Regions from separate parts of the Sinorhizobium sp. FG01 genome, predicted to be linked through region 1. Evidence: predicted binding sites of a transcription regulator. Region 1 holds the regulator's gene; the other holds the start of a gene.
What was found. The regulator PhoB, encoded in region 1, activates phosphate uptake and scavenging genes when phosphate is short. The targets are predictions, from matches to a motif close to TGTCATNNANCTGTCAT.

Region 1 (4,950 bases):
GAGAGGGAAGCCGCCGCCGATGCCCTTGGCGACGGCCATGATGTCCGGCTTGATGCCCGACCATTCATGCGCGAAGAGCTTGCCGGTGCGGCCGACGCCGCACTGGACCTCGTCGAGGATCAACAGCAGCCCGAACTCGTCGCAGAGCGCGCGCAGTTCCTGCATGAATTCTTTCGAAGCGAGGCGAATGCCGCCCTCGCCCTGGATCGGCTCGACCAGGATTGCAGCGGTCTCGTCGTTGATCGCGGTCTTGACGGCGGCGATGTCGCCGAACGGCACCTGATAGAAGCCCGGAGCCTTCGGCCCGAACCCTTCGATGTATTTCTGCTGGCCGCCGGCGGCAATCGTCGCGATGGTGCGGCCGTGGAAGGCGCCTTCGAAGGTGATGATGTGGAACCGCTCCGGATGGCCCTTGGCGAAATGGTAGCGGCGCGCCGTCTTGATCGCACATTCGAGCGCTTCCGCACCGGAATTGGTGAAGAACACTCGATCGGCGAAGGTGACCGCCGTCAGCCGCTGCGCCAGGCTCTCCTGGCCGGGAACATCGTAGAGATTGGACACATGCCAGAGCTTCTCCGCCTGCGCTTTCAGCGCTTCGACGAGATGAGGATGGGCATGGCCGAGCGAATTAACCGCGACGCCGGCTGCAAAGTCGAGATAGCGGGTGCCGTCTTCGGCAATCAGCCAGACGCCCTCGCCTCGCTCGAAACGCAACGGCGCACGCAGATAGGTGTCGTAGAGCGGCGTTGTTGCGGCCATGATCAGCATCTCCTTCGTCATCGGCATCGCTGTCGGACGTATCGGCCCGACAAAAATCAAAAATGCCGCCTTTCGGCGGCGCAGGCACTATTCCCATATCGCGGCGCAATGTCAACAAAACCAAGGCTTGCAACAGTCGCGCCGGCCCGGATTCCGCACCGCGAAAAAATCCCGATGCGGGGCTTGCAAAAATGCAACTATCCGACAGCAAGTTGGGGAAAACTGCGAAATCGATTCGGCGCGATTCCGGCGACTCTTGCCACGGAGTCACCCGGCCGGTAGGTTAATATTCAATTACTAGACGCATGCGGCGGACCTAGTCACCAAAATAGTTATCGCGTTGTAACTCCGGGGCTTTTCCGGAGAACGGTGATGGATTCTGCCATCCCAACGCCGAGAACGGGGAGTGCAGAGATGAACTGGACGGACGAGCGGGTTGAGAAGCTGAAGAAGCTATGGTCCGAGGGCCTAAGCGCGAGCCAGATCGCGGCGCAGCTGGGAGGCGTCAGCCGTAACGCGGTGATCGGCAAGGTTCATCGGTTGAGCCTGCCAGGCCGCGCCAAGGCCGGCGGAGCGACAGCGGCGGCTCGTCCCAAGCGGACGACCTCGGCGCCCCGCGCCCCGAACTACGCGGCACGCGCCGTGACCCGGACGGTTACCCGCGCTGCCGGCACGGCCGTGCTCAAGGAAGAGGTCGCCGTCGATCTGGTGGCGGAGCAGGATCTCGCACTCGACACCAACATTGTCGTGCCGATGTCGCGCCGGCTGGAACTCACCCAGCTGACCGAGCGGACCTGCAAATGGCCGATCGGCGACCCGCTCAAGGAAGAATTCCACTTCTGCGGCAACGACTCGCCGGAATCCTCCCCCTATTGCAGCTACCACGCTCGCCTCGCCTACCAGCCCTCGGCCGAGCGGCGCCGCGCGCGCTGATCGGTCGGAGCAATAACAAAGAACGCATGAAGGGGCCCGTCGGGCCCCTTATCACTTTGGAACGCCGGAAAAGCAGCGCAAGCGTCAGCTTTCCAACGAATAGCCGGCGCCGCGCACCGTCCTGATCACATCGGGCATATTGGAGAAATTCAGAGCCTTGCGCAGCCGGCCGACATGGACGTCGACCGTTCGCTCGTCGACATAGATGTCGTGCCCCCAGACGCCGTCGAGCAGCTGCGAGCGGGAGAAGACGCGGCCTGGCGAGGCCATCAGGAACTCCAGGAGCCGGAACTCCGTCGGGCCGAGCCTCACTTCGCGGGTGCGACGATGCACGCGATGGGTTTCGCGGTCGAGCTCTATGTCGCCGCAGCGAAGCACCGTCGACAGCACTTCAGGCTTCGCCCGCCGGAGCATCGCTTTGACCCGCGCCATCAGCTCCGGCGTCGAGAACGGCTTGACGACGTAGTCGTCGGCACCGGTCGCAAGGCCTCGCACCCGCTCGCTTTCCTCGCCGCGCGCCGTCAGCATGATGATCGGCAGCCGCTCGGTCTCCGGGCGCTGTCGGAGACGGCGGCAAAGCTCGATGCCGGAGACGCCGGGCAGCATCCAGTCGAGGATGAGAAGGTCGGGCAAGCGCTCCTGCAGGCGGATCTCCGCTTCGTCGCCGCGAAAGATCGTATCGACCTCGAAGCCCTCAGCCTCGAGATTGTAGCGCAGCAGCACGCTGAGCGCTTCCTCGTCCTCGACAACGGCTATCTTCGGCAACATTCAGTTACGACTCCTTGCCTAGATTCATGATTGGCGGGTGTCCCCTCAGTCGGTGACGGATCCGAGCGTTGACGTCATGTCGTCCTTCGGCCGCTCGCCCTGCGGCTGGGCGCCCGTCGCCATGTAGTAGATGGTTTCGGCGATATTGGTGGCGTGGTCGCCGATACGCTCGATGTTCTTGGCGCAGAAAAGGAGATGCGTGCAGGGGGTGATGTTGCGCGGATCCTCCATCATGTAGGTCAACAGCTCGCGGAACAACGAGGTGTAAATCGCGTCGATCTCCTCGTCGCGTTCGCGGATGCTGTTTGCCTTCTCCGGCGAACGCGAGGCGTAAACGTCGAGGACCTCCTTGAGCTGGATCAGGGCGAGTTCGGCGAGGTGCTCGAGACCGCGCGCCAGCTTGCGCGGAATGCCGGAGCCGGCAACCGCGATGACGCGCTTGGCAGTGTTCTTGCCGAGGTCGCCGACGCGCTCGAGATCGGCGGCGATCCGGATCGACCCCATGATCTCGCGGAGATCCGCGGCCATCGGCTGTCGCTTGGCGATGGTGACGATCGCCTTTTCGCCGATCTGGCGCTCGGCGTCGTCCAAGATTGCATCGTCGGAAATGACCTTCTGGGCGAGCGCCAGATCGGAATTCACCAGAGCCCGGACTGAATCCGCCACCATCTGCTCGGCCTGGCCGCCCATCTCCGAGATCCGGCGCGTCAGATATTTAAGCTCTTCGTCGAAGGCTGTCGTTATGTGGGGGTGAGACATCTACGGTTCCTCGAGGGCGCACTCTTCGCGGTGGGTTTTCGGGCGATCAGCCGAAGCGGCCCATGATGTAATCCTGGGTGCGCTGGTCGTCCGGATTGGTGAACATCTTGTCGGTGTCGTTCTCCTCGACAAGATTGCCGAGGTGGAACATGGCGGTGCGCTGCGAGACGCGGGCCGCCTGCTGCATCGAGTGGGTCACGATGACGATGGTGAAATTGGCGCGCAGCTCGTGAATGAGCTCTTCGACCTTGGCCGTGGCGATCGGGTCGAGGGCCGAGCAGGGCTCGTCCATGAGAATCACTTCCGGGCTGACGGCAACGGCGCGGGCGATGCAGAGGCGCTGTTGCTGGCCGCCGGAAAGACCCGTCCCCGGCTCCTGCAGGCGGTCCTTCACCTCATTCCACAGGCCCGCCTTCTGCAGGCTCGTTTCGACGATCTCATCGAAATCGGCCTTCGTGCGGGCCAGGCCGTGGATGCGCGGCCCGTAGGAAACATTCTCATAGATCGACTTTGGGAACGGATTGGGCTTCTGGAAGACCATGCCGACGCGGGCGCGCAGTTCCACCACGTCGATCGACGGATCGTAGATGTCGTCCTCGTCGAGGGTAATCCGGCCGGTGACCCGGCAATTCTCGATCGTGTCGTTCATGCGGTTGAGCGTCCGCAGGAAGGTCGACTTGCCGCATCCGGAAGGGCCGATGAGCGCCGTCACGGTATTCTCGCGGATATTCAGGTTGACGTCGAAGAGCGCGCGCTTCTCGCCGTAATTGACCGACACATCCTTGCCGATCATCTTCAAGGGCACCGTGTTCATTTTCTGGTCCAGAGCCTTTTCGACTGCAGCTTCCGACATGATGTTCATAGTCCTTACCCCACTACCAGCGACGCTCAAAGCGACGCCGCAACAGAATTGCGCCGAGGTTCATGATGACGAGGAAGATCAGCAGGATGATGATCGCCCCCGAGGTACGCTCGACGAAGGCGCGCTCAGCCTCGTTCGCCCACATGTAGATCTGCACGGGGAGCGCCGTGGACGGTTCGAGCGGCGAGCCCGGATAGTCGACGACGAAGGCGACCATGCCGATCAGGAGCAGCGGCGCCGTCTCGCCGAGGGCGTGCGCCAGGCCGATGATCGTGCCGGTCAGGATGCCGGGCATGGCAAGCGGCAGCACATGGTGGAAGATCGTCTGCATCTTCGAGGCGCCGAGGCCGAGCGCGGCGGAGCGGATCGACGGAGGCACGGCCTTCAGCGCGGCGCGCGTCGCGATGATGATCGTCGGTAGCGTCATCAGGGTCAGCACGAATCCACCGACGAGGGCCGCCGAGCGCGGCATGCCGGCGAAATTCACGAAGACGGCGAGACCGAGAAGGCCGTAGACGATCGACGGCACGGCGGCGAGATTGTTGATGTTGACCTCGATCAGATCGGTCAGCCGGTTCTTCGGCGCGAATTCCTCGAGATAGATCGAGGCGGCGACGCCGATCGGCAGCGACAGGACGAGGACGATCAGCATCATATAGGCAGACCCGACCAGCGCCACGCCGACGCCGGCCGCTTCCGGGCGGCTCGATGCGCCGAACGTGAAGATGCCGGTGTTGAAGCTCTTCTTCAGCACGCCGGCCTCGGCCAGCTGGTTCATCCAGGCGACCTGCTGGTCCTTGACCTTGCGCTTCGATTCGTCGACCGTGAGGTCGATCTGGCCCTTGAAGGCCGAATCGATGTTCGCGTCG
Region 2 (4,950 bases), on a different contig from region 1:
CCGAAAACATTCCGGCTGCCTCCTCATTGGCGCGCTGGAAAGCCTGCCAGACCCTCTCCCGCGTCTCGATTCGCCGTACGAGCACGAAGTTCCACGGCTGCATGAAGCCGACGGACGGGGCACGATGCGCCGCTTCGAGCAGGCGGGCGATCAGCGGTTCGGGCAGCGGTTCGGGCAGGAACTCGTCGCGCACGTCGCGGCGCGTCTCGATGGCACGATAGACGGCGGCGCGCTCGTCCGGCGAAAAGGCACCGGCCGCCGCAAGGCAGCCGTTCGGGTCAGGCAGCATCGTTCGATCCCCAACAATGCGCAACCTCCCGCCGTCCGCGCGGGGCCGGTCTATCTCGCCAGGCCGGTCTTCTGACTTCGGATCACTCGGCTGCGCCACCTTCCCAGATCGCATCAGGAACCAGTGGCAAAGCTCTGAAAATACTCAGAACTCTTTTGGCGCAGACGTCACCGTCACAGCGTTGGGCACGTGCCGGAATTCTACCGGCTTCCCGATTCTCCCGCAGCAAGCGGGCACCTGACGGCCGCATATGGGCACAGCCGCCGGCGAAACGCAAGGCGGGGGCGCCGCGTCCTGCTCAAGCCGGCCGATAACGCACGAAGGCGAAGGCATCGCCGTTGGGCGACCAGTTCGGAACGTTCATCGTCCCCTGCCCGCCGAAGAGTTCGAAGAGGACACGCGCATTGCTGCCTTCCGGATCCATCAGCCGAAGCCGCACATCGAGATCGCGCGGATGGTCGAAGACCTCGCCGTCATAGGACAGCACCAGCAGATGCCTGCCGTCCGGCGACGGGTGCGGGAACCAGTCACCATAAGGGCTGTCGGTGATGCGCTGGACATCGCTGCCGTCCGGCCTCACCCGCCAGATCTGCATGCGGCCGGTGCGGCTCGAATTGAAATAGATCCACGCACCGTCCGGCGACCAGTCCGGGCCGTCGTTGCGGCCCTCGCCATGCGTCAGGCGCCGCTCCTCTCCGCCATCGACCGAAATCGTGTAGATGTCGAAGATCTGGTCGCGGATCCCGCAATAGGTCAAGGTTTTCCCATCCGGGGACCAGCCGTGCCAATAGGACGGCAGGTTGCGCGTCACCAGTCGCGGCGTGCCGCCCTCGGCCGGCAGCAGATAGATCGCCGACTTGCCGAATTCGGTCTTGTCGCTGATCGCCAGCGTTTTCCCGTCCGGCGAAATGCCGTGATCGTTGTTGCATTGCCCGGCAAAGCCCGTGTCGATTTCCACGGGCTCGGAACCGTCAAAGGCAAGCCGATAGAGCCTGCCGTCGCCGTTGATGATCAGTGATTTGCCGTCCGGCGACCAGTTCGGCGCCTCGACCAGCCGCTCCGTCTGCCAGACGACTTGCGTCTCGCCGGTGGCAATATCGAAAATCTCCACCGAACTGCGCATGATCTACCCTCGGTCGCGGAAACGGTTGGTGATCGGATAGCGCCGGTCCCGGCCGAAATTCTTCTTGGTGATCTTGACCCCGGGAGCCGACTGCCGCCGCTTGTATTCGGCGATGTAGAGCAGGTGTTCGATCCGATGCACCGTGGCCTCGTCATGCCCGCGGGCGACGATTTCCTCGGTACTCAGTTCCTTCTCCACCAGGCACTCGAGAATGTCGTCGAGGACCGGATAGGGCGGCAGCGAGTCCTGGTCGGTCTGGTTGGGCCGCAGTTCGGCCGAGGGCGCCTTGTCGATGATGTTCAGCGGGATGACCTCGCCGGAGGGGCCGAGTGCTCCGGGCGGCACAGCGCCATTGCGCCAGCGCGACAGTGCATAGACCTGCATCTTGTAAAGGTCCTTGATCGGGTTAAAGCCGCCGTTCATGTCGCCGTAGAGCGTCGCGTAGCCGACCGACATTTCCGATTTGTTGCCGGTGGTCACCACCATCGAGCCGAACTTGTTGGAGATCGCCATCAGGATCGTGCCGCGCGTGCGGCTCTGCAGGTTCTCCTCGGTGATCCCGGATTCGGTCCCCTCGAACGTGTCGGCGAGAGCATTGAGAAAGCCTTCGACGGGCTCCTCGATCGCAACGACGTCATAATGGCAGCCGAGCGCCTTGGCACAGGCCTCGGCGTCCTTCAGCGATTCCCGCGACGTATAGCGATAGGGCAGCATGATCGTGCGAACCCGCTCCTCGCCGAGCGCGTCCACGGCGAGCGCCGCGCAGATCGCCGAGTCGATGCCGCCCGACAGGCCGAGGACGACGTTCTTGAAGCCGTTCTTGTTGACGTAGTCGCGCAGCCCCAACATGCAGGCGCGATAGTCCGCCTCCTCGCATTCCGGCAGGCGAGACCGGAGTCCGTTGTGTGAGACCCAGCCGTCGTCACCCCTCGTCCATTCGGAGATCGCGAGCGCCTCCTCGAACTGGCTCATCTGGAAGGCGAGCGAGCGATCGGCATTGAAGCCGAAGCTCGCGCCGTCGAAGACCAGTTCGTCCTGCCCGCCGAGCTGATTGGCATAGATCATCGGCAAGCCGGTCTCTATCACCTGCTTCAGCACGATCTGGTGACGGACATCAACTTTACCGCGGTAGTAGGGCGAACCGTTCGGAGAAAGCAGGAACTCGGCGCCGCTTTCCTCGAGCGTCTCGCAGACGCCGAGCTCTCCCCAAATGTCTTCGCAGATCGGAACCCCGATGCGAATGCCGCGGAAATTCACCGGACCGGGCATCTCGCCTTGATCGAACACCCGCTTTTCGTCGAACTCGCCGTAATTCGGCAGATCCACCTTGTCACGGACGGCGATGATCTTGCCCCCGTCCAGGACGGCCACCGAATTGTGCCGCTGCGCGGAGGCTTGACGGGGGAAGCCGATGATCACTCCCGGCCCTCCATCCGCCGTCTCTGCGGCGAGGTTCTCGACGGCGCGCAGGCACGCCTTCAGGAAGGCCGGTTTCAGCACCAGGTCTTCAGGCGGATAGCCGGAAATGAAAAGCTCGGTGAACAGCACCAGGTCGGCGCCCTGGCGCGCGGCGTCGGCCCGCGCTTCGCGCGCCTTGGCCAGGTTGCCGGCGATATCGCCGACGGCCGGATTGAGCTGGGCTACGGCGATCCGTAGCGTCGAAGGTGCGGCTTTCTGTGGGGTCATGGCAGGCCTGTCGGTGTTTCCTCGGCGAATGCATCCAGCTTAAGGCTTGTACTTAACGCATCAGGGGGCAAAAAACCCCCTCCCAATCGCAATGCTTAGAAAAAATCTGAAAAATCCTGTTGTTCCCGGCCGTTAGTGACGCGACAGGGACCCGTCGCCACAGCGGGAACCTGAGGATCATCAAAGCCGTTTCGCCATTCATCCCCCGTTCAAGATGACGGTCGTATGACAGTTGAACGAAAGTTTTGTGAAATTGGAGAAGTTGTGGCCAGTATCGATTCCGCCGCGAGAGGTCCTCAGGTCTATGTCGAAAGGCCGGGCTTTTCCGTCAGACACGCAAAGACCCTGGCGGGCACCCGCAGCGCGCTGTTTTCGCTTTCGCTTGCCGCGACGATCGTCTTTGCGGTCGAGTTCATCGTGCGCCAGTCAGGCTCCGAAACGATCGCCTATTTCATCGATCCAATGCGGCCGGCCTGGACGACGGTCGCAGTCTTCTTCCTCGTCATGCTGGCGCTCGACGCGCTGTTTGGCCGTGAGCACAAGGGCGCGCTCGTGGTGGCGCCGCTCGCCATCATCCCGGCATTTATCTGCCAGCAGAAGCAAGTCTTCCTGTCCGACCCGCTCTATCCCACCGATTTTCTGTTCGGCCGTCAGATCATGGAGCTGATGCCGGTGCTGGTGAAGGATCGGCCATGGACCGCAGTCGGCGTCGTTCTCGGAATACTGGCAACCGTCATCGCCATCGCCCTGCTGCTGCGCTACGCCTGGCGGAACTTTCCGAAGCTGACCAGCCGGGAGCGTCTCGCACGGGTCGTCTTCGCCCTGCCGCTGCTCGTCGCCTTCTGGAACATCATGGACTACAACCAGTTCTCCTGGGTCCGTGACCGGTTGCGCGTCATTCCGATCATGTGGGACCAGACCGAGAACTACCGCCACAACGGCTTCGTGCTCGCCTTCGCGATCAACCTGCCGATGGCCAATGTGAGCGCTCCGCCCGGCTACATGGCCGATGCGATCGGCCGAATTCCCGTAAAGCCGCTGCCCGCCGGAACGACGCATCGCGGCAAGCCGGACGTCATCGTGCTGATGAGCGAATCCTTCTGGGATCCGACGCGTCTGCCCAAGGTCAAGCTGACGCCCGATCCGATGCCGACGATCCGCGAACTCCAGGGCGGCAACGTCTTCTCGCCCGAATTCGGCGGCATGACGGCCAATGTCGAGTTCGAAGCGCTGACCGGCTTTTCGAATGCCTTCTTGCCCTATGGCAGCATTCCATACCAGCAATATATCCGCAATCCGATCCCGTCGCTCGCAACCTTCTTCCGCGGCGAAGGCTATGTGTCGCGCGCCATCCACCCGTTCCAGGGCTGGTTCTGGAACCGCACCGCCGTCTACAAGGCCTTCGGCTTCGATACCTTCCGCTCCGAAGAGAACCTGCCGGCGATGCAGAAGCGCGGAATTTTCGCTTCGGATGAATCGCTGACAAAGGAGATCATCCGCCAGGCCGACGCGATGGACGATCCCTTCTTCTTCTTTGCCGTGACGCTGCAGGGCCATGGGCCCTACGAGCCGAACCGCTACGCGAAGAACACCATCAAGGTCGAGGGCGACCTCCCGGAAAGCGACCGGCAGGTGCTTGCCACCTACGCTCAAGGGATCAAGGAGGCCGACGACAGCCTGAAAATGCTCATGGAGTGGGCAAAGCAGCGGGATCGCGAGACGATCATCGTTCTCTTCGGCGACCACCTGCCGCCGCTCAACACCGTCTACACCAGCACCGGCTACATGAAAGACGTGACGGCGGAACGCAAGGGCTCGAAGGACCAGATGAAGGCGCAGCACGAAACGCCGC

Region 2: a site for PhoB is predicted at 3,313-3,329, ahead of CO656_RS04050 (LTA synthase family protein). Genes of this name have one in related genera too.

The regions. Positions count from the first base shown of each region.
Region 1 covers NZ_NWTB01000005.1:358,292-363,241, reverse strand. Annotated here, with positions in the region: gene CO656_RS09890 (aspartate aminotransferase family protein) at 1-759, opposite strand, end outside; gene CO656_RS09885 (GcrA family cell cycle regulator) at 1,174-1,692, shown strand; gene phoB (phosphate regulon transcriptional regulator PhoB) at 1,777-2,460, opposite strand; gene phoU (phosphate signaling complex protein PhoU) at 2,506-3,219, opposite strand; gene pstB (phosphate ABC transporter ATP-binding protein PstB) at 3,266-4,081, opposite strand; gene pstA (phosphate ABC transporter permease PstA) at 4,095-4,950, opposite strand, start outside.
Region 2 covers NZ_NWTB01000003.1:281,479-286,428, forward strand. Annotated here, with positions in the region: gene bluB (5,6-dimethylbenzimidazole synthase) at 1-289, opposite strand, end outside; cobalamin riboswitch at 333-545, opposite strand; gene CO656_RS04040 (TolB family protein) at 588-1,412, opposite strand; gene CO656_RS04045 (NAD+ synthase) at 1,416-3,098, opposite strand; gene CO656_RS04050 (LTA synthase family protein) at 3,363-4,950, shown strand, end outside.